One region of the Savagea faecisuis genome, then DNA from elsewhere that is predicted to be linked to it. Evidence: riboswitches for the same ligand, from Rfam matches in the RefSeq annotation. Region 1 holds a riboswitch; each other region holds the start of a gene.
What was found. A riboswitch is a leader RNA that binds a small molecule or an ion and turns the genes downstream of it on or off. The one in region 1 is predicted to bind thiamine pyrophosphate.
Positions count from the first base shown of each region.

Region 1 (5,256 bases):
AAATGTGGGAATCGATTAAAACAAATGCTGAAGATGTTTACAATCGTATACGTGGCGTCGATAAGAAACCCATCCTAGAAGAAGTAACGGCTCCTTCGACTGAGACGCTCCCTTCTACAGTGGATTATGAAGGGGCTCTTTCTTTAGGAATCCCGCATGAAACGATTTTGGACGTGTTAGGAGAACCGAAACGCACCTTATTGAATGAATATCAAACCCTTTGGCATGTGTACCATGAAGATTATAATCGCTTCACGCTCATTGCCTATGATCAAAAAAATGAAATAGCTGGGTTGTATACAAATAGTCCAATCGCGCTTTTAAGTGAACCAGTCCAATATGGACACTCCAAAGAACAAGTGAGACGAGTATATGGAAAACCTTTAACTGAAATGACAAAAGGACGTACCATTTTCGTTTTGCAAGAAAACGAAGGACTCGATGTTTTTCAATTGGAAGACCGTTACGTTTATGCCTTTTACGATGAACATCGCAACCATACATTAACTGCGCTCCTTGTCGTTGCGCAAACGTTAGAAAAAGAAAGACAATCGATGTACGTCTCAAGCAGTCAATCTTTACGTAACAGTTATGAACAATTATTGTTTGAACTGACGAATGCGGTTCGTGTTCGCGAAGGGAAAAGCATTTTGCGCTTTCATGATGCGTTAGCTTCCACAGCGCGAAAACATAGTATCGATATGGCGAAAAATGATTATTTCAACCATACGAATTTACAAGGAGAATCTCCTTTCGAACGCATGCGAAAAGATCGCATTCATTATACGCAAGCAGGAGAAAACTTAGCTTACGGACAGTTTAGTCCCATTTTCGCTCATGAAGGACTGATGAACTCTTACGATCACCGTATGAATACGTTAACACCGAAATATACGACTGCTGGCATCGGTGTCGCCTTTAATGATGATGAAATCCCCTATTTCACACAACTATTTTTGAAAGAATAAAAAGACGAGTTTCCTTTCGATGAGCTGCTCTAAAAACAGCTTAGAAAGAATTCTCGTCTTTTTTTAACGGATTTCCGAAAGAAGTCTCCCATCCTCAAGGAGTGTGAAGGTGCGAATAGCACCAATGAATAGGTGGGAGATGAATTTCGGTTGGCTTTAGCCAAAGAATTTGGTAAAATATAGACATAATGTTCTTTGACAACTGGATATATGGAGTTGCATACGGAAATAAGAGCGAAAACCAAGCCCCTCGTATGCGTAAAATATCCAAGGTACTCAAAACATTGCGTATCAGTAGGGTTGGAATGCCCCGAATTCACGCTCGTGGAGAACACATAAGACTTGCTTGCAAGCTATGTTCGTGGAAGCGAGAAGCCCCCACTTCAAGTAGACCGTAAGGTTAACTAAGTGGTGGGTAGTTCACTGATTAAGCTAACATTAGTTTTTCGAGTTGGAGTGGCTCGACATAACCGTCTTTTCCGTAAGCGCGCATATTTCCACCAGAAATTTCATCGATGAGCATGAGCGCTCCTTCTGAATCACGACCGAATTCCAATTTAATATCGTACAATTCGAGCTGACGCTTCGCTAATTCTTCTTTGACGATTCCGGAAATTTGTTTCGTCATTTGTTCTAGTTCATCATATTCTTCCGCTGTTAAAAGTCCGAGCATGACGAGTCCATCTTTTGAAATCGGTGGGTCATTGCGCTCGTCATCTTTTAAAGTCACTTCTACGAAAGCGTCGAGTGTTTGGCCTTCTTCGCAGTATTGACCGTAACGACGGTAGAAACTTCCGACTGCGCGATAACGACAAATCACTTCGAGTCCGTTGCCAAACATCGTCGCTTTTTTCACCGTCATCGTCGCTTCTTCAATATTCGAAGATACGAAATGTGTCGCTACCCCGTGCTCCGCCATTTTCTCGAAGAAAAATGTCGTCATACGTAAACCAGATTGACCCATCCCATCGATTGTCAAACCGACTGTATTCGCTCCTGGATCAAAGACACCGTCCGTTCCTGTCACATCATCTTTAAATTTCAAAACGACTGTGTCGCCTTCTCCTTCATACACGTCTTTCGTTTTTCCAGCGTACAATAAGTTCATCTTCACTCGTGCTCCTTTTTCGACTTTTCTTCAGTATAAGCTATATTTGACGTGATAAAAAGAGATATCGTTCGTTTTTTATGAATATTTTATAAAGTTTTTTTAGGAATGTACGTTTTTAAAAACTAAGGAGGCACTCCGCTCTTCAATTTTCGATAACATATGCTATGCTTAAATGAGCAAATTGTATAGATTCACATAACCATTAGGGGAATCCTTTATAAAGGACTGAGAGAAAAGTGAAACTTTGATACCCTTATCACCTGAACAAGTTCGAACTTGCGGAGGGAAGTGGCTTATTTTCTGCATGCTTTTTTTGAAAATAGACCGTACCTCGAAATTCGAGGTGCGGTTTTTTTACGATTAAGTAAAGGATGAAATGATGATGAAATTAATTGCTGTAACGACCGACACATATGATTTTAGTCAATTAGGTGTAACAATTGTTGCCCTTGCTCCTTTTGTGGACGAATTCGTCATTCGTGAAAAATCGAAGACAGCTGCCGAGCTTTGTGAGTTATTTGATTTTATTTTAGAAAATGGTGTAAAACCTGAACAACTCGTCGTTCATGAACGCGTTGATTTAGCGCATGCTTATAAAATCCCAACGGTTCAATTACCGTATTACAGTATGCCTTTACACTATGCGACGGATGTGTTTCCACATATTCATTTTCGCAAGTCTGTTCATAGTTTAGAAGAAGCAGTTGAAGCGGAAAGAGCAGGTGCGCATTCCGTCACATTCGGACATCTCTTTGCGACACAAAGTAAAGACACACCGCCTCGAGGATTACAATCTATTGAAAAAATAAAAGAACAACTTACAATTCCACTCTATGTCATCGGTGGCATTCGAGTGGAACATGTTGAGACACTACATGAGCTACAAGTAGATGGCATCGCAGTCATGTCTTCCATTTTCCATGCACCTTCGCCTGTCGACTGTGCGATACAATTTGCAACTACGATTAAAGGAGAGACGAATATGAAATCAATTCAACTAAACGGTCAATTGTATGAACTTCCAGAGACAGTGACGACAATCGACCAACTCATTCAACATTTGCAGCTCGAACAACGTATTTTCGTCGTTGAGCACAATGAGGAAATCGTCGATCAAGAAGCTTTTAATACACCTATTTTAGACCGCGACAAAATTGAAATCATTCATTTCGTCGGAGGAGGATAATATGTTAAAAGTCGGAAATCACACATTCCAATCACGTTTATTTTTAGGTACAGGAAAATATCCATCGTTTGAAATTCAAAAAGAAGCGGTCGCGGTTTCAGAAGCGGAAGTACTAACATTCGCTGTACGTCGTATGAATATTTTTGAAGCGAGTCAGCCGAACTTTTTGGAACAATTGGATTTAACGAAATATACATTACTCCCAAACACAGCGGGTGCGAAAACAGCTGAAGAAGCAGTGCGCATTGCGAAACTAGCGAAAGCTTCAGGTCTATGCGACATGGTTAAAGTTGAAATTATCGGGTGCGACCGCTCTCTCTTACCTGACCCGGTGGAAACATTACGCGCCACTGAAATGTTGTTAGCGGAAGGTTTTACTGTTCTTCCTTACACGTCTGACGATGTCGTCTTAGCACGTCGACTAGAAGAACTCGGCGCACATGCGATCATGCCTGGCGCTTCACCGATCGGCTCAGGTCGAGGCATTTTAAATGAATTAAATTTGAAATTTATCATCGAACAATCAAAAATACCCGTCATTATCGATGCGGGAATCGGTTCACCTGCAGATGCGGCACTCGCAATGGAGCTTGGAGCAGATGGGGTTCTTTTAAATACAGCCGTTTCAGGTGCGAAAGATCCTGTAAAAATGGCAAAAGCGATGAAGCTCGCAATCGAAGCAGGTCGACTCGGATTTGAAGCAGGACGCATCGAGAAAAAAGATTATGCGGTCGCAAGCAGTCCGATAGAAGGGTTGTTCGTCGAGTGATTCACCGCTATGACCGCCAACAACGATTCGAACCGTTCGGCAAAATTGGACAAGAGAAATTGCGAAATGTTCGCATTTTCATATTAGGAGCAGGTGCTCTCGGATCTGCATCGAGCGATTTACTCGTACGAGCAGGCGTCGGACACGTAACGATTGTCGACCGCGATGTGATCGAATGGACGAATTTGCATCGCCAAACATTGTATACGGAAGAAGACGTCATTCAACAAATGCCGAAAGCAATCGCGGCGAAACAACATTTAGAAAAAGTGAATCGCGATGTGACGATTGATGCACACGTCGTCGACATTACGAAACATAATATCGAAACACTCATCGAAGGGCACGACGCTGTACTCGATGCGACTGATAATTTAGAGACGCGCTTACTGGCGAACGATTGTTGTCATAAGCTCGGCATTCCTTTCTTTATGGGAGCTTGTGTCGGCAGTTACGGTCTCACTTTTCCAATCGGTGTTCAAGAAGACGAGCCTTGCCTTCATTGCTTACTTGAAACACTACCTCCTGAGTCCGCAACTTGTGACACAGTAGGCGTCATCAGTCCAATTGTGACGACTGTCGCTGCAAGGCAAACAGCGCAATTGTTAAAATGGCTGCGAGAAGGAACGTTGACACCGAAATTACAATCGACAAACTTATGGACAGATGAACATGCGTCGATTCGAGCGACTGCGCTTCGAAAAGAAAATTGTCCATGTTGTGGGACGAAAAACTATCCGTATTTACACGCAGGACGTGAAACAGACGGTGCCGTACTGTGTGGACGCGAAACGGTACAATTGTTCATGCCAAAACAACGGACACTCGAACTCGAACAATTACAAACGCTCGGTGAACGACTGAAAGCACCGACTGTCGCTAATCCATTTCTCGTCTCGATTGAGTGGGACGAATATCGAGTCGTCTTTTTTAAAGATCGACGTATTTTTGTCCATGGGACGAATGATATTGTAAAAGCACGTGCTGTCGTTGCGAATATGATCGGTTAATTTAAAAAACAGCTTGAGCAAATGCTTAAGCTGTTTTTCGTTTAGTTTTTCAATTGTAAAATTAACACTTTTAAATAATCGAATTCACGGAATGAACGAGGCGTTCTAAAATCACTCGGTAAATGGAACTCTTCTACAATTTTATAATTGCGCCCTGCTTTTCGCATGCCTTCTTCTATTAGCTTTTTAAACTTTTTCATATCTAAGCTCGC
Region 1 is NZ_JBHTJF010000034.1:114,801-120,056, forward strand. Features, by position in the region: gene ACFQ0V_RS09950 (CAP domain-containing protein) at 1-968, shown strand, start outside; gene ACFQ0V_RS09955 (phosphoribosylaminoimidazolesuccinocarboxamide synthase) at 1,396-2,076, opposite strand; TPP riboswitch at 2,274-2,383, shown strand; gene thiS (sulfur carrier protein ThiS) at 2,462-3,265, shown strand; gene ACFQ0V_RS09965 (thiazole synthase) at 3,267-4,034, shown strand; gene ACFQ0V_RS09970 (ThiF family adenylyltransferase) at 4,031-5,044, shown strand; gene ACFQ0V_RS09975 (class I SAM-dependent rRNA methyltransferase) at 5,086-5,256, opposite strand, start outside.

Region 2 (5,256 bases), 110 kb from region 1:
TTCTAAAGCGTTTTCTTTTTTCAAAGAAAACATGGAAAAGATGCGTTTCGTTTGGTCATGCCAATCCCACATTTTTGCCCATACTGTGTTCATCTCATCATCCTACCTCTTTTTTAAATTCTTTGTATTAAAACAGATTGAAAATCATCTTCTCTGTATGAATGTTTACAATATTAATATAGAAACGAGAGCTTTTCAACAAACTTTTTGTTAAGTTTTTTCTTATTTTCATATTTTCTGAATCTTTCTTTACTTTACTAAAGCGTAAGTGTCTTTAAGTCGCTTTTTTGCTCGTTCAGCACTTTGTGACAAAACTTTTCATTTTTAAAATTTCATGCTAACTTTGAAGGAGTAAGATATTTATAAGAGGAGGGCTCATTGTGCAAAGTAACCGTACGCGGGTTCAACAATGGATTCAAACATTTCAACAATTTTCAGCTACTCCGTCTGAAGGTGTGACTCGTCTCACATATTCAAACGAACATGTGCAAGCACGTAACAAAATAATACAAATTATGAAAGAGGCTCATTTAGACATAGAAGAAGATGGCTTCGGAAATATTTACGGAAAGTTAGTCGGGACAGACTCATCTCTCCCTTCTATATTAGTAGGCTCTCATTTTGATTCTGTTCCGAATGGAGGAGCTTTTGATGGCACTGCGGGAGTCATCGCTGCTTTAGAAGTGGCAACTCTCTTTGCCGAACACGACTTCCAACCGAAACAGACGATTGAATTTGTAGCACTCGTTGAAGAAGAAGGTGCTCGTTTTCCTGGAGGTCTAATCGGCTCTCGTAGCATATTAGGTGAATTACCTGTAGAACAATTCGAACAACTCGTCGGATTCGATGGCTTGACGACAGTTGAAGCGATTGAGCAAAGCGGACTAACTCTCCCTCAAAGAAAAGCACGACCTATCGATACCATCGCTCGATATATTGAACTTCATATTGAACAAGGACCTCTTTTAGAAAATAGTGAAGTCGATATCGGCATCGTCGAAAGTATCGTCGGATTAAGGCAACTCGCTATCACAGTAATAGGTGAAGCAGGACATGCCGGTACGACTCCGATGGATTTACGAGCAGATGCACTTGTCGCCGCAAGTAAAATTATCGCAAACTTACCGACACTCATTCACGACCAAACAGAAGCAGGAACGGTCATTACAGTTGGCCATTTAGAAGTGTATCCGAACGGTGCGAATGTCATTCCACATACAGTCGAATTTATGATTGATTTGCGTTCAAGCACAAATGAATCGCTGCATATTGCGACAGAGCGACTGTACGATTATTTAAAACTTCATGAAACGGAAGAAATCCAAGTAAAATTAATGGATAAATTGCAAGTCGAACCGATAAAAATGGATAAAATTATGAATGATTATTTAAAACAAAGTTGTAAAGAAAGAAAATATACATTTATGGACATGCATAGTGGAGCTGGACATGATGCGATGATCTTCGCTAAACATGTCCCTTCGACAATCCTTTTCGTTCCAAGTCATAAAGGGATTAGCCACTCTCCAAAAGAATGGACGGAGATTGAAGATTTATGTAAAGGAATCGATATTTTATTCGACCTTGTCATTCAAGAAAGTAAGTGTCAAACAAAATAATAAAAAAAGAGTCGAACGGAATTCCGTTCGACTCTTTTTATTATGCGCGGAGACTCGCTGTCGCTTTTGCTACTTCTGTCGTACGACGCGCTTGTGCTTTCACTGCTTCTTCTACTTGCTCTACAATTTCACCTTCTTGTGATACTGTCGCGCTCGTACCGTATGGGTTTCCACCTGCTGCGTATGCAGATTGATCTACAAAACCTGGTGCTGTTACGATTGCACCCCAATGGTACATCGTCGTATAGATCGAGTGAACCGTCACTTCTTGACCACCGTTTGCGTTTCCAGCGCTCGCCATCGCACTGACTACTTTATTCGCTAATTTCCCTTGGAACCATAAGCCGCCTGTCGTATCGATAAAGTTTTGGAATTGGCTCGGTACGTTACCGAAACGTGTCGGTACGCTCCAAATAATCGCATCTGCCCACTCTAAATCTTCCAATGTAACTGTCGGAATTTCTTTCGTCGCATCTACGTGAGCGCGCCATGCTGGATTTGAATCAATTGCGCCTTCTGGTGCTGTTTCTCGTAATTTTAATACACGAACATCCGATGCTCCTGCTTCTTTTGCACCTTCTGCTGCCCATTGTGCCATTTTATAGTTTGTACCTGTTGAACTGTAATAAATAATTGCTACGTTTGTCATGTTTATAATCTCCTTTTAAATAAGTTCTATTGTGTATTCAAAATAATAAAGAGTGTTACGATTTAATGAGAAGAGCGTTTTCCACTCGGACGTTGAAATGGAACGATATGAGACTCGATTACAGCACGATTTTGTTCATACTGTGTCGGCAATTGTAAAGTTGATCCTAAAGCTTCATCCGTTTCGTCGATGAAAAATCCAGGTTCATCTGTCGCAATTTCACAAACGATTCCTCCACCCTCTCGGAAGTATATCGACTCGAAATAGTCACGATCTTGAACAGGTGTTACATTGTAATGCGCTTGTAATTGCTGTTGCCACTTGAGCTGTTCTTTGGCATCTTTCGTACGCCATGCGATGTGATGTACCGTACCAATTCCAAAACTTCCACGTTCTCCATCTAAAGAATAGAGGTCGATCGTTTCTTCCGAGTTCTCCTCCAAAATGAATCGTTCCTTTTCTCCAAATGTTCCACGTGAAACATAACCGAATTGTTGTTCAAGTAATCGTTTCGTCGCTTCAATATTCCCTGTATATAAAAGAGCACCGCCGAACTTTTGAATAGCATATTCGGACGGTATTTCTGCCGTTTCCCAATCGTTCGTCACCGCGATATGTCGTTCGATTAAAGCGAGTTGTAATCCATGTTCATCTTCAAAATGAAGTTGCCTTTCATCGAAGCTTTCAACGACTTTCGTTTGAATTTGTTTTGACTGTAATCGCTCTTGCCAAAATGCGAAGCTCCCTTGCGGTATTAAAAAGTATGTAATGCCTACTTGTCCGTTGCCGCGCTTTCCTCGATAATCATTCATCCAATTAAAGAACGTCATAATCGAGCCTGGACTACCTTCACTATCGCCGAAGTACAAATGATACGTCGTCGGATCATCAAAGTTCACTGTCGTTTTCACGAGTCGCAACCCTAATACATCCCCATAAAAACGAGCCGTTTGTTCTGGATGACCGACAATCGCTGTAATGTGGTGAATCCCTTCCATTTTCATATTCTTCTCTCCTCTCTTTCATTATCTTGAATTCAAGATATATCATAACAAGGATTTTTCGTTCTGTCAAAAACTTTGTTTCTTCTTTTCACTGTATGGTATAGTAAATGTACAAACGCATACGAGTTTACCACTAGGGGCGCCCGCGGGCTGAGACGTACTCTTTGAACCTGATATGGTTGATACCATCGGAGGAAAGTGGGTATTTTTCACATGGTGTTAAATCCTTCTCCTTCTTCTACTTAGAATGAGAAGGATTTTTTTATGAAAGGGAGATTGCTTATGACAGCACTACAACACATACGAAAAAACAAACCAGTCATCCACTGTATTACGAATTATGTAACGGCAAACTTTCAAGCGAACGCTCTACTCGCATTAGGAGCTTCGCCGATCATGGCGGATTTAGCTGACGAAGTGACTGAAGTGACGAGCTTTGCAGATGCGCTCGTATTAAATTTTGGGACGCTCCAACAACACTCGGAACTCGCGATGACGCGTGCAGGACAAAAGGCGAACGAACGAGGGATTCCCGTCGTCATCGATCCTGTTGGTGTCGGTGCAATCCGTTCTCGCTTAGCGATGTGTCAACGTTTATTGCAAGTCGTTAATCCGACAGCTTTTCGCCTCAATGCAGGTGAGCTCGCTGCGATCGCCGGCGAGCAATGGGAAGCACGAGGAGTAGATGCAGGAAGTGGCGAAGCGAATGTACAAGAAATGGCACGATTTGTTGCCGAAAAATATGATGCAATCGTCGTCGTCACTGGAGCGACAGACCTCGTCGTTAGCGCACGACAGATGTTTGAAATAACAGGTGGCGACCCGTGGATGAAGCAAGTGACTGGAGCAGGATGCGTGCTCACAACGATCGTGGCAGCTTTCGCAACAGTGAATACAGACGCAGAAACGATTCAACAAGGCGTGCGTTTTTATAAAAAAGTAGCAGAACACGCACGACAAGCTGCTACTGGAATCGGTCAATTCCAAGTGGAATGCTTAAATTACTTACAAATGGAGGAATTATAAATGGTGAAAATCGCAATGACAATCGCAGGTTCAGATAGTGGCGGAGGTGCAGGGATTCAAGCGGACTTAAAAACATTCCAAGAGCTCGGAACGTTCGGTACATCTGCCATTACAGCGATCACAGCTCAAAATACGTTAGGGGTGCACGGGGTTCAACCGATCGATATCGATATGATCGAAAGCCAAATCGATGCGGTCATGACAGACTTACGCCCAGACGCGGTGAAAACTGGAATGCTATTTTCTGCTGAAATTATTCAAATCGTCGCTGAGAAGTTCAAACAATACAATGTTCAAAATATCGTCATCGACCCGGTAATGATTGCGAAAGGTGGCGCATCATTGCTTCAACAAGAAGCAGTCGATGCTTTAAAAAAGGAACTCGTACCACTCGCTACAATTATTACGCCAAACATTCCTGAAGCGGAAGTGCTCGCAAATATGGAAATTGTAACGGAAGACGATATTGCAGCGGCGGCGGAGCGCATTCTAGCTTTAGGGGCAAAAGGTGTATGGATGAAAGGCGGACATAGTAAAGACCCTGAGTTCGCGAAAGATTTCGTATTTTTACAAGATGGTACGTCATTCTCCATGACATCAAAACGTATCGATACCGATAATACGCACGGAACAGGATGTACATCTTCTGCGGCAGTTACCGCTTCTTTAGCGAAAGGAATGTCACTGAAAGATGCATTAATCGTCGGAAAATCATTCATTCAAGCAGCGATTGAAGAAGACTTACAATTAGGCAGCGGTCACGGTCCGACTAACCATGGCGCATACCGCTACGTACAAGACCGCATGGAAAAGGAGATTCATGTCGAATGAATATAAAAGAAGCGCTTCGTATCTACTTCATTATGGGAAGTAACAATTGTGGCTCTCATGAACCGCTCGACGTCTTACAGCAAGCGATCGATGGTGGTATTACGATGTTTCAATTCCGCGAAAAAGG
Region 2 is NZ_JBHTJF010000034.1:221,876-227,131, forward strand. Features, by position in the region: gene ACFQ0V_RS10585 (SLC13 family permease) at 1-93, opposite strand, end outside; gene ACFQ0V_RS10590 (M20 family metallo-hydrolase) at 381-1,619, shown strand; gene wrbA (NAD(P)H:quinone oxidoreductase) at 1,660-2,268, opposite strand; gene ACFQ0V_RS10600 (VOC family protein) at 2,331-3,272, opposite strand; TPP riboswitch at 3,398-3,486, shown strand; gene thiM (hydroxyethylthiazole kinase) at 3,555-4,298, shown strand; gene thiD (bifunctional hydroxymethylpyrimidine kinase/phosphomethylpyrimidine kinase) at 4,299-5,129, shown strand; gene thiE (thiamine phosphate synthase) at 5,126-5,256, shown strand, end outside.
Region 2: linked by a shared signal. The riboswitch ahead of thiM (hydroxyethylthiazole kinase) and the one ahead of thiS (sulfur carrier protein ThiS) in region 1 are both predicted to bind thiamine pyrophosphate.

Region 3 (5,256 bases), on a different contig from region 1:
GAAATTAAATGTAAAAGCATGTGCACAACAACTACAATCGCAGCTCGTGGAATGGCGACGTCATTTTCATCAACATCCAGAATTATCGTTTGAAGAATGGGAAACATCCAAGTACATTCAAACTATTTTAAAGCAGTACGATGTGGAAGTTATTCCAAATATCGCAAAGACAGGATTGAAAGTGATTAAACGTGGAAAGCGTCCAGGTCCGACATTAGCGATTCGCGCCGATATGGACGCTTTACCGATCATGGATGAAAAAGATGCTCCGTATAAGTCGAAGGTTCCAGGGGTCGCACATTTATGTGGTCACGATGCACATATGACGATTTTATTAGGCGCGATTGCTGTACTCGATCAATATGAATTAGAAGAAGGAAATATCGTCTATATTTTTCAGCCGGCAGAAGAAGGATACGCAGGTGCGAAACATATGGTAGAAGAAGGGGTATTGAAAAATCCAGATGTCGATACGATTATTGGGTTGCATGTCCATCCGACCGCCCCTGTAGGAAAGACGACGGTGACGCTTGAATTTGCGACGGCGTGTACAGATGCATTTGACCTTGAAATTAGCGGCCGTGGTGGACATGCGGCGCACCCTCATCAAGCGGTCGATTCCATTACGATTACAGGAGAAATCATCACGTCCTTACAACAAGTTGTCAGTCGCGTCGTCGATCCGTTAGAATTACGATTGGAAAGATTGAGGGAGGCTACACGCGCAACGTCATTGCACCGTCCGTCAAATTAGAAGGGACGGTTCGATTGTTAAATCCAAATTTGCGCCCTATCGTGAAAGAGACGATTGAGCGTTACGTAAATGGAATTACGAGCGGTATGGGGGCGACGTATACTTTTGATTATGAGGAAGGTTATCCTTCTGTATACAATGAACCTTCTTTAATTGAACCCCTTCAAAAAGCGACAGATGCGATATTAGGAGAAGATTCACTTGCGATCGTTAAGCCGAGTATGGGGGGGGAAGACTTCTCCTATTTCGCCGAGCAAGTACTGGGAATCTTTTTCCGACTCGGCATTCAAAATGAAGAAAAAGGAATTAAATATCCGAACCATCATCCTAAATTCGATATCGATGAAGCAGCTCTACATTTAGGAGTCGCAATTTTTGCGCAGTACGCGATTCAATATTTTGAAGGAGAGTAAGTGGAGATCATCTCTCTCTCTAACATTCGTTATAATGAGGAGTAATGAGGAGTAATGTGTGTATTTTTAGAGGAGTGTCCGTAGTGGAACATACAGTTTTACGTATTTTAGCGATTTATGAGTCGAGTATTCAAAATGAATCGATGCTTGAGGAAGAAGTGATACGCATTGCAAAACATATAGCGAAGCAATGGGCGATTCATGAAGAGTTTGATTTAGAAACGAATGACAACTTTGACCGTTTCGTGTTGGCGCATTTACGAGCACGAATCGAGCATAAACCGGGTTTGTTACTGTTTGAAAACCGAGTGATTCAAAGGCATGAAGAATGGTTATTATCCATTAAAATGACGATTCCAAGTGAAGAAAATTACTTTCACCAAGGTTATTTTGCACTCGATGACATTATTCGAAGAAATGTTGTCATTCAACAATTTCCTGAGTTACAAGCGAACTTGTTCGAATGCAGTCGCTTTTATGAAAAATATGAGCAAATTTATTCGAGAGAGCGAATTGATGAAGTGCAAATCGAGTTTATTTTACCGCGTTTAACATTGTGAGAGGAGTTTAAAGGTCATGTGGAAACGATTTTTTACGATTAGTATAGCGACATTGATCACGTCTTTTTTATTGACGAAAGGCGTCCAAACACTTCCTTTGGAGCTGGAATACCCAGAATTTTTTAATATGAATTCAACGTGGCGTGTGTTTCTCGTAACACTCATTATCATTTTGCTGATTTACTTATTGCTCGTCATGCCATTTAATATACTCATTACGAAATTTGCGAGTACATTGTCGCAAGAGTGGTTATTATACAACTTAATCGCTTTTGCATATACGTTAATATTAGTGCTCATCGTCTATGTAAATATGCAATATTTACCACATATTTTTGCAATCGTCATTTGGCATATTTTAATTTTTAGCGTCATAGCAGTGTATGCTCTTGCGAGTCGAGTAGTAGGAGGTATTCACAAATGGACGACATCATTCGGTTAACGAAAGACGGAAAACAGCAACTGGAAGAACAACTTTCAAAATTAGAAAATGATATATTGCAAAAATCACAAGAAAAAGTAAAAGCAGCGCGAGGATTTTGTGATTTCTCGGAAGATCCGGTGTACGCACAATACTTAGAAGAATCATTTGAAGTGCGAGAAAAAATAGAACAGTTGAAAGCATTGCTTTTGAAGGTGGAAGTTATTGAACCAGAAGACAACGGAGTCGTACAGCTTGGAACGTATGTCGATATTTTAGAAAGTGGCGAATCCGAAGTGGAAACGTATCAAATCGTTCATTCGTTAGAAGCGGATATTGAACGAGATAAAATTTCTGTCGATAGTCCGCTCGGAAAACATTTATTAGGAAAAGAAATCGGCGAGAAATTCATATTTTACGATAATGAATTCAAAGTAAAAAACGTTCACATAAAAAGTAATCCTTGACAAATAAAAGAAGAGCGTTCATGGTGAACGTGTACGAACAATTCAATAAAAAACTAGGGGTGTCCGAAAGTGGCGGACTGAGAGGGAGAACTAATTTTCCTAACTCTTTGGACCTGATCTGGCTCATACCAGCGTGGGGAAGTACTTATTAATGACACAATACATACGAGACGTATGTTTATTTACGTGCCAGGTCTAACTATCATTAGACCTGGCTTTTTTGTATGGATTGTCCCGAATGGTGCGAGTTATGCGGTCTACCTCAAAATGAAGAAGGAGACTGAAAAACATGACAGCAAAACAAAAAGGAATTCAAATTCACGATTGTTTTCCAGCGAGCACGAAAGTGTATGTAGAGGGGAGCCGTCCGGATATTCGCGTGCCGATGCGTGAAATCGCTTTATCGCCGACAATCACAGAGCAAGGCGAAATACCGAACGAACCAATTCGTGTTTATGATACGAGCGGTGTGTACACGGACCCAACACATGAAATCGATATTGAAAAAGGATTGCCACGCATTCGCGAACAGTGGATTTTAGAGCGCGGCGACGTCGAGGAATATGAAGGGCGCGAAGTGAAGCCTGAGGATAACGTATACCGTCCAGGGAAAGAAAAAGAAGATGACTTATTCCCATTGCGTAAACGAAAACCACTCCGCGCAAAGCGAGGGAAAAATGTGACGCAAATGCATTATGCGAAACGAGGAATTGTGACACCTGAAATGGAGTTCGTCGCGATTCGTGAAGGATTAGAACCTGAAATGGAGTTCGTCGCGATTCGTGAAGGATTAGAACCTGAAATTGTGCGAGAAGAAATCGCGCGAGGCCGTGCGGTATTACCGTCGAATATTAACCATCCAGAAGCGGAACCGATGATTATCGGACGCAATTTCCACGTGAAAATTAATGCGAATATTGGAAATTCAGCAGTCACTTCTTCCATCGCTGAAGAAGTGGAAAAGATGACGTGGGCGACTCGTTGGGGGAGCGGACACGATTATGGATTTGTCGACAGGTAAGAACATCCATACGACACGCGAGTGGATCATTCGTAATTCACCTGTTCCTATCGGGACGGTGCCGATTTACCAAGCGCTCGAAAAAGTGAACGGCTTAGTGGAAAACTTAACGTGGGAAGTGTTTCGAGATACGTTGATTGAACAGGCTGAGCAAGGAGTCAGTTACTTTACGATTCATGCGGGTGTGTTATTGCGCTACATTCCGATGACAGTAAATCGCGTAACGGGCATCGTATCACGCGGTGGATCCATTATGGCTCAGTGGTGCTTACTTCACCATAAAGAGAGTTTTTATATACGCACTTTGAAGAGATTTGTGAAATTATGAAACAATACGATATCGCCTTTTCATTAGGGGATGGTTTACGTCCAGGTTCGATTGCCGATGCGAACGATGAAGCACAGTTTGCCGAGTTAGAAACATTAGGCGAACTGACGAAAATTGCATGGGAACATGACGTGCAAGTAATGGTGGAAGGACCAGGCCATGTACCGATGCATAAAATTAAAGAAAATATGGACAAACAACTTGAAATTTGTGACCAAGCGCCGTTTTACACATTAGGTCCTTTAACGACAGACATCGCACCGGGCTATGACCATATTACGTCCGCGATCGGTGCTGCGATGATCGGGTGGATGGGAACGGCAATGCTTTGTTATGTGACGCCGAAAGAACATTTAGGCTTACCGAATAAAGACGACGTGCGAGAAGGAGTCATTACGTATAAGCTTGCGGCGCATGCGGCGGACCTTGCGAAAGGGCATCCGACAGCGCAAAAACGCGATGACGCGCTATCTAAAGCACGATTCGAATTCCGTTGGCGCGACCAATTTAATTTAAGTTTGGACCAGGAGCGCGCGCTCGAATACCATGATGAAACGTTGCCAGCAGAAGGTGCAAAAGTGGCGCATTTCTGTTCGATGTGCGGACCGAAGTTTTGCAGTATGCGCATCTCGCATGACATTAGAAAATATTCAGATGATGATTCATTAGAAGAGCGTTTACGCGTTAAAGAAGGATTGGAACAAAAAGCAGAACAGTTCCGAGAGCTCGGTGGAAAAATTTACAATTGAGGTGAGGAAATGAATGAAGAAATAACAGCGCAACATTTGCTTGTGCAAATTCATGAAAAACGTCAAACCCTTCGCCAATTGGAAGAGCAACTTCAAACGATTCAAGCGAACTGTGAGCACGAATACGAAGAAAAAAGAACGCATCGTATTTGTAAAAATTGCGGATCGGTTAAAAATTTTCATTATTAATAAGCGATGAAGCCTAGTTTTGCGAAAACTAGGCTTCATTTTCTTTCGCGCTTTAGTAGAAAGGGGTATAATAGAACAAATACATTGTACAGAAGAAGGGGTTTATTCGTATGAAGACGAATTATAAGGACGACAGTTTAGCCGTACATACAGACTTGTACCAAATTAATATGGTTGAGTCGTATTGGGCGGATGGGATGCATGAACGAAAGTCTATTTTCGAAGTGTACTTTCGCAGTATGCCATTTGGAAATGGTTATGCTGTATTTGCAGGATTAGAGCGCGTATTAGATTATTTAAAAGAGTTCCGTTTTACAGATAGTGATTTACGTTATTTAAAAGAACAAGTCGGTT
Region 3 is NZ_JBHTJF010000012.1:11,308-16,563, reverse strand. Features, by position in the region: gene ACFQ0V_RS02830 (M20 metallopeptidase family protein) at 1-754, shown strand, start outside; gene ACFQ0V_RS02825 (M20/M25/M40 family metallo-hydrolase) at 691-1,167, shown strand; gene ACFQ0V_RS02820 (hypothetical protein) at 1,251-1,727, shown strand; gene ACFQ0V_RS02815 (hypothetical protein) at 1,744-2,169, shown strand; gene ACFQ0V_RS02810 (GreA/GreB family elongation factor) at 2,148-2,615, shown strand; TPP riboswitch at 2,661-2,772, shown strand; gene ACFQ0V_RS02805 (phosphomethylpyrimidine synthase ThiC) at 2,905-3,636, shown strand; partial or broken gene thiC (phosphomethylpyrimidine synthase ThiC) at 3,617-4,713, shown strand; gene ACFQ0V_RS02795 (hypothetical protein) at 4,723-4,902, shown strand; gene ACFQ0V_RS02790 (nicotinate phosphoribosyltransferase) at 5,013-5,256, shown strand, end outside.
Region 3: linked by a shared signal. The riboswitch ahead of ACFQ0V_RS02805 (phosphomethylpyrimidine synthase ThiC) and the one ahead of thiS (sulfur carrier protein ThiS) in region 1 are both predicted to bind thiamine pyrophosphate.

Region 4 (5,256 bases), on a different contig from region 1:
ACCGAGTAACTCACGGACGGTCGGGTCTTTATCTCGAATGATTTCGAGCACCGTTTCATAGCGGCCGACTGGTCCTGTAAATTGTTCGACGGGAGGAAGTTCAGGTACTTTCTCATCCAATGCCCAATCCGAACAATCTTGTTGAACGAAAAAGCTCAATTGTGCTAACGCGTTATCGATCGGCAACATTTCATCGAGTTTGCGCTTTTTCTCGTACGCTTCTTCTCGCGTCTTACCGACATATGTGACGAGTCCTGGCAACACTTTAATGTGACCGTTCGGACGCTCGCTTTTCGCAATCGCTTCATCCAATCGGTTGCGGAACTTTCGCGCTTGGCCAATGTTCCAAGAAACCGAATATACGGCCTCCGCATATTTCGCAGCGAGCGCGACACCTGGTGCCGATGCGCCTGCCTGCATAGCGACAGGACGTCCTTGTGGACTGCGCGGTGCGGTAGATGGTCCTTTCACTTGGAAGTACTTCCCTTCGTGATGGAATGGTTCGATTTGAGAAGGGTCGATAATCTCTCCCGTTTTACGGTCGTGAATGAACGCCTTCTCGTCCCATGAATCGAATAATTGATTCATTACCGTCGCAAATTCATCCGCCTTCTCGTAGCGCTTCGCATGTTCCGGCAATCCTTCCATACTATGGTTTTGAGCTTCCCAATCCGTCATCGACGTCACGAGATTCCACCCGACGCGACCGTTCGTCATATGGTCCAAACTTAACAACTGACGCGCTGCGGTGAATGGGTTCGAAAACGTACTCGAAATCGTCGAAACGAGTCCGACACGCTTCGTCACTTGCGAAATCGCTGTTAAATTGACGATCGGGTCTAACCAAAATGCCGGCATCTCACTCGGCTGTTCCCCCGCAAACGCCTGACTATCTGCGAAAAAGACCGCATCGAAATAGCCACGCTCCGACGTTTGAGCGAGTTCTTGATAATACGTCACATCTCCAACACGTTCAACGCTCGAATCCGGCATCATCCAAGCTGCTTGGTGATGACCGCACCCGTACAATAAAATCCCGATATGGAGTTGCTTCTCTTTCTTCTCTGTCATCATAGACACCTCAATGTACATTGATTTATGGAAAAAATCCGTTTAGCCAAATTAGTTCATCGTCAATCCGCCGTCGACTGTAATGTTTTGTCCTGTTACGCCGTCCGCTTGTTCTGAAGCTAAGTAAGCGACCATGTTCGCCACATCTTGTGGTGTTGTCACTTTGCGAATTGGCGTTGACTGTGCGATTAAGTCGAACACTTCTGGTGTCGTCACAGAACTTGCGTTTGTCGTCTTCAACAATCCGCCCGATACGACGTTCGCCGTAATGCCGTGCTGTCCTAATTCTGCCGCGATATTACGTGTAAATCCGATCAAACCAGCTTTCGCCGTCGTATACTCGTGGTATGGTACGACAGGGTTTTGGTATAAGTTCGTTCCGATGCTAATGATGCTTCCTTTTTTACGCTCGATAAACTGTGGCACAACACTTTGCGCAACGTTAAATGCTGCTTTTAACGTACCGTCAATTTGCTGTTGGTAATCTTCCCAATCTAAATCTGCGAAAGACTTTTGTTTGACAGGGTCAAATTTGAAACCGACTAATGCGTTGTTCACGACAACGTCGATTTGACCGAAACGTTCTGTCCCTTGTTTCACCATCTCTTCTACTTCTTCACGATTCGTTACGTCTGCGTAAAGTGCAATCGCTTTCTCTTTACCGATCTCTTCTACGAGTGCTTCTGCTGCATCTTTACTTTTATAATAGTTAACGATTACATTCGCTCCTTGTGCTGCTAATGTTTTCGCAATTGTCGCTCCTAAACCTTGACTACTTCCTGTTACTAATACTGTTCTTGCCATCTTCCATTCCTCCTAAATTTTTATGATGATCCTTAAATAATTGAGTAGGGGACGAAAAAAATACGCAACCTCCCGAATGGAAAGTTGCGTACACATAAACGATGCATCACGAAACAAGACGTCTTGACGCCTCATCGCACGCATGCGGATGTATAAAATTCGACACTTTCCTACGCTAGTGTTAACTAGTTCAGGTTCAAAGGGTTCGAGTAAAAACTCATCTCAGTGCAACGACACCCCTAGTGAATACTATTTAAGTTACCTTCAATTTATAGTTTAAAGCAATCGTTGTCAAGTCATTCACGTCATTCCAACTGTTTCACCCACTATACATTTTTAAACTATTTACTCGCATACGTGGACATCTGTATGAAACACTAGAAGTACGATAAGGGAGATATTATCAAAAAACAATAAAATTAAAGTTTTTAAGTCCATGCTTGTCGATTAATATAAAATAGAGCTGGTTTATCTCGCAATTGAATCTTACTTTAGAGTCTAGACTTTGGAGTTTTTTCACTAATTCTACCGAACGATAACTAGGAGGTAGGACAATATTAACCGTAAATGCTAAAAAGCTAAAATATTTAAGAAAATCATATCAACATTCTCCTAGATACCATATGTTAACATTCAACTCTCTTTCTCTTTAATCACCAGCTATTATGCCCCTTTTATAAGGTACATAATGACTCAAGATTAACTCCCATACCGCGCTACTAAGATACTTAAAGTATCATTAGACTCTTTATAAGTATCTTGATAATCAAAAAAATCATCTATCCCTCCCTTAATCATCGAATAGCTGTTCATTTTCATTCCGGTTTTTATTTTCTCGGAAGACCTTAATATATTCTCTCCGTAGTCATACATCTGATTAATGTAATCATTAATATCAGGGTCATCCGACTCTATTGAGAATCTCCCAAGTCTTACTCCAGAAGTTCTAAAATTTTCAAGATGCATTTCCATACCTTCATTCCAATCCTTCTTGTAGAGGAAGGATTTGTCTTCTTTCGCCAGGTTAGAGTGATAGACAATTCCTTTAATAGCATCAAGAGCTAATACCTGTGCTTTATATACTTTGTTTAGATAATCCTCAAGCTCTTGAGATCCTGGAATAGATTGAGAGGATAAACTAGACTCTGAAAAATCTTCTGAGGGAGTAAAATCCGTATTATTCTTTTCTGAGTTGTTTGAAAATAGAGAATAGGTTATAACTAAAATAGCAAGTAATGCTAAAATAAGTAAAGATACAAGTATTCTTATCATTGGTTTTTTCATAAGAAAGCTCTCCTTTTAAAAGTAATTTTTATCACTTTGATTTTACTATATATAAGTTTTTATTTTGTTAAAAAAGTAATTTATTGTTATTATTGTATTTGTTAAACATAAAATGGTTCTTACGCATATTTGGTGAATACAAATATGGTGTTGTAAGGAGATTTGATAATATTCTCTGAACATAACTCTACATCCAATAGAGAATCTGTTTTTCTAACAATTTCAATTCTGCTCTTCCGTACATCATCCGTTTAATTGTTTTCAAACGATTGATTTGTCCTTCTAATCTTCCATTACTGTAAGGAGAGAATGTTGAATCGCTTTGAAGGTCACTGCGTATTCGCTGAGCATAACGATAAAATGGTGAAATGATGTCAGAGAGTTGGTCTTGTCTCCACTTTGAAAACAATTTTGCTTTAGGATCGTTGATGGAATCACGAAGCTTTTGAACAAGTGATTTAAACTTTTTTAGAGGAGAGTTCAATAAAAGAACAATGAACATTCGTCTGGAAATAGAAACCTGTTTGCATGGTTGTAGCATTCTATTTCCTTCTTTCCTTTTTCACCGCATCATATCCTCCTTCGTATCCTAACTGTTGAAGATGAAGATAAATAGCCATCGCTGAATGACCTTCTTTTTTCCACTCAAGTGATTGTGTGATATAATCGTCGATTGCTTTTCTCCGCACTTGACGACTTGGCGATTAAGTGTGTAAATGAATATTTTTTGACAGTATGGAGATCCAATCCGAATGTTCGAGCAAGTTGAGCTATCGTTTGTCCCTCTTTATATGCATTCTTCGCTTTTGAGTTTGACAGGCGAACATTTCTTTTTCAGAACGAGTTGAAGAAACTGTTGATGTTTATTTTCTGAGGGCTAGACCCAATAATCGTAGTGGGGAGAAGAGTAGCGATATAATCTGTGACTTATTTCTTTGCATTTTAGATAAAGTGCTACCTGTCATACATTTGTTGGATTACAGGGCTCGCTTTGGAAATAGCTTTTCGAAAGGTAAAATCATCAATTCCTATAAAAAGGCGCCCCCTCCCTCTCAAACTCCGGGCGATAGATACCTTGGTGACGACCAATACGAACTACGTAATACTTGCTCATATTAATCACTCCTTAGTTTTCCATAAGTAAGGATTCTCTTTCAAGTAGTAGATGTCGGACTCTTGGAAACCACCATACAAGGATTCTTTATCTCTTAACATCTCAAAAATTTCTTCTTCTTTCTCGCCCGAAAGATAAAGAGAGTTCGCATTATTAACAGCAGCCTTTCTATAGTCTACTTTTGAATAAAAAAGAACTTTAGATGCTTGTTCTTCTGTTAAATTATATGTATTTGACATCAAAATTTCTTTCATTTTGTACTCTGAGTAGTTTGAGTTACTAACAGATAGCTCTACATGTTTGACAAGACGGTCAAACTCCTCTTCAAAGGACGGCTTTTTCGATTCATTGTAAAGAAATATTCCTACTAGAATAGTCGCAACAACAGTAACAACAACTAATAAACGAGAGATAAATTCTAATAAAGTATTCAACAGATCACTCCTCAATATAACAGTATTCCCCTACAAATATACCATTTTATAGAAAAAGGTCAAGACGCACAAGAGAATCTGACTGATAGAGATTTGTTGCAAAGAGTAAGGTATCTCCCATGTTACTGTTAAAATATTTTGCTTCATTATCAAATCAATATCTCAAAGATTCTTTTGAGTAATATCAGCTAATTGTGATTCTTAATAACTACAATCGATAAGATCATGATTCCCCTAAGATACTCCGTCAACAAACTCCTTTCTTGAAAGAGTAATCTTCAACTTTACGTCCTCATTGAGAAGTGTTACATTTTCTTTATCAATCAAAATAATTGTAGCTAACTCTTCGCCACAGAATACCAGATGTTCTTAAAGTGAATCTTATCAACTTCTGTAGAAATACAGAATAAAAAAGGAAGACAACCAATGTATTTTTCAATGAAACAATCAAAACTCCTCACCTTCTTCATATGGGGATATTTCGCATTGCTCATCACTGCCTACACATTCGGCAAAGAACCGATTGGCAATCAATTCATTTCCGCTACG
Region 4 is NZ_JBHTJF010000021.1:19,779-25,034, reverse strand. Features, by position in the region: gene ACFQ0V_RS04540 (LLM class flavin-dependent oxidoreductase) at 1-1,071, opposite strand, end outside; gene ACFQ0V_RS04535 (3-oxoacyl-ACP reductase) at 1,123-1,875, opposite strand; TPP riboswitch at 2,026-2,126, opposite strand; gene ACFQ0V_RS04530 (hypothetical protein) at 2,575-3,159, opposite strand; gene ACFQ0V_RS04525 (hypothetical protein) at 3,347-3,700, opposite strand; gene ACFQ0V_RS04520 (hypothetical protein) at 4,279-4,707, opposite strand; gene ACFQ0V_RS04515 (PH domain-containing protein) at 5,134-5,256, shown strand, end outside.
Region 4: linked by a shared signal. The riboswitch ahead of ACFQ0V_RS04535 (3-oxoacyl-ACP reductase) and the one ahead of thiS (sulfur carrier protein ThiS) in region 1 are both predicted to bind thiamine pyrophosphate.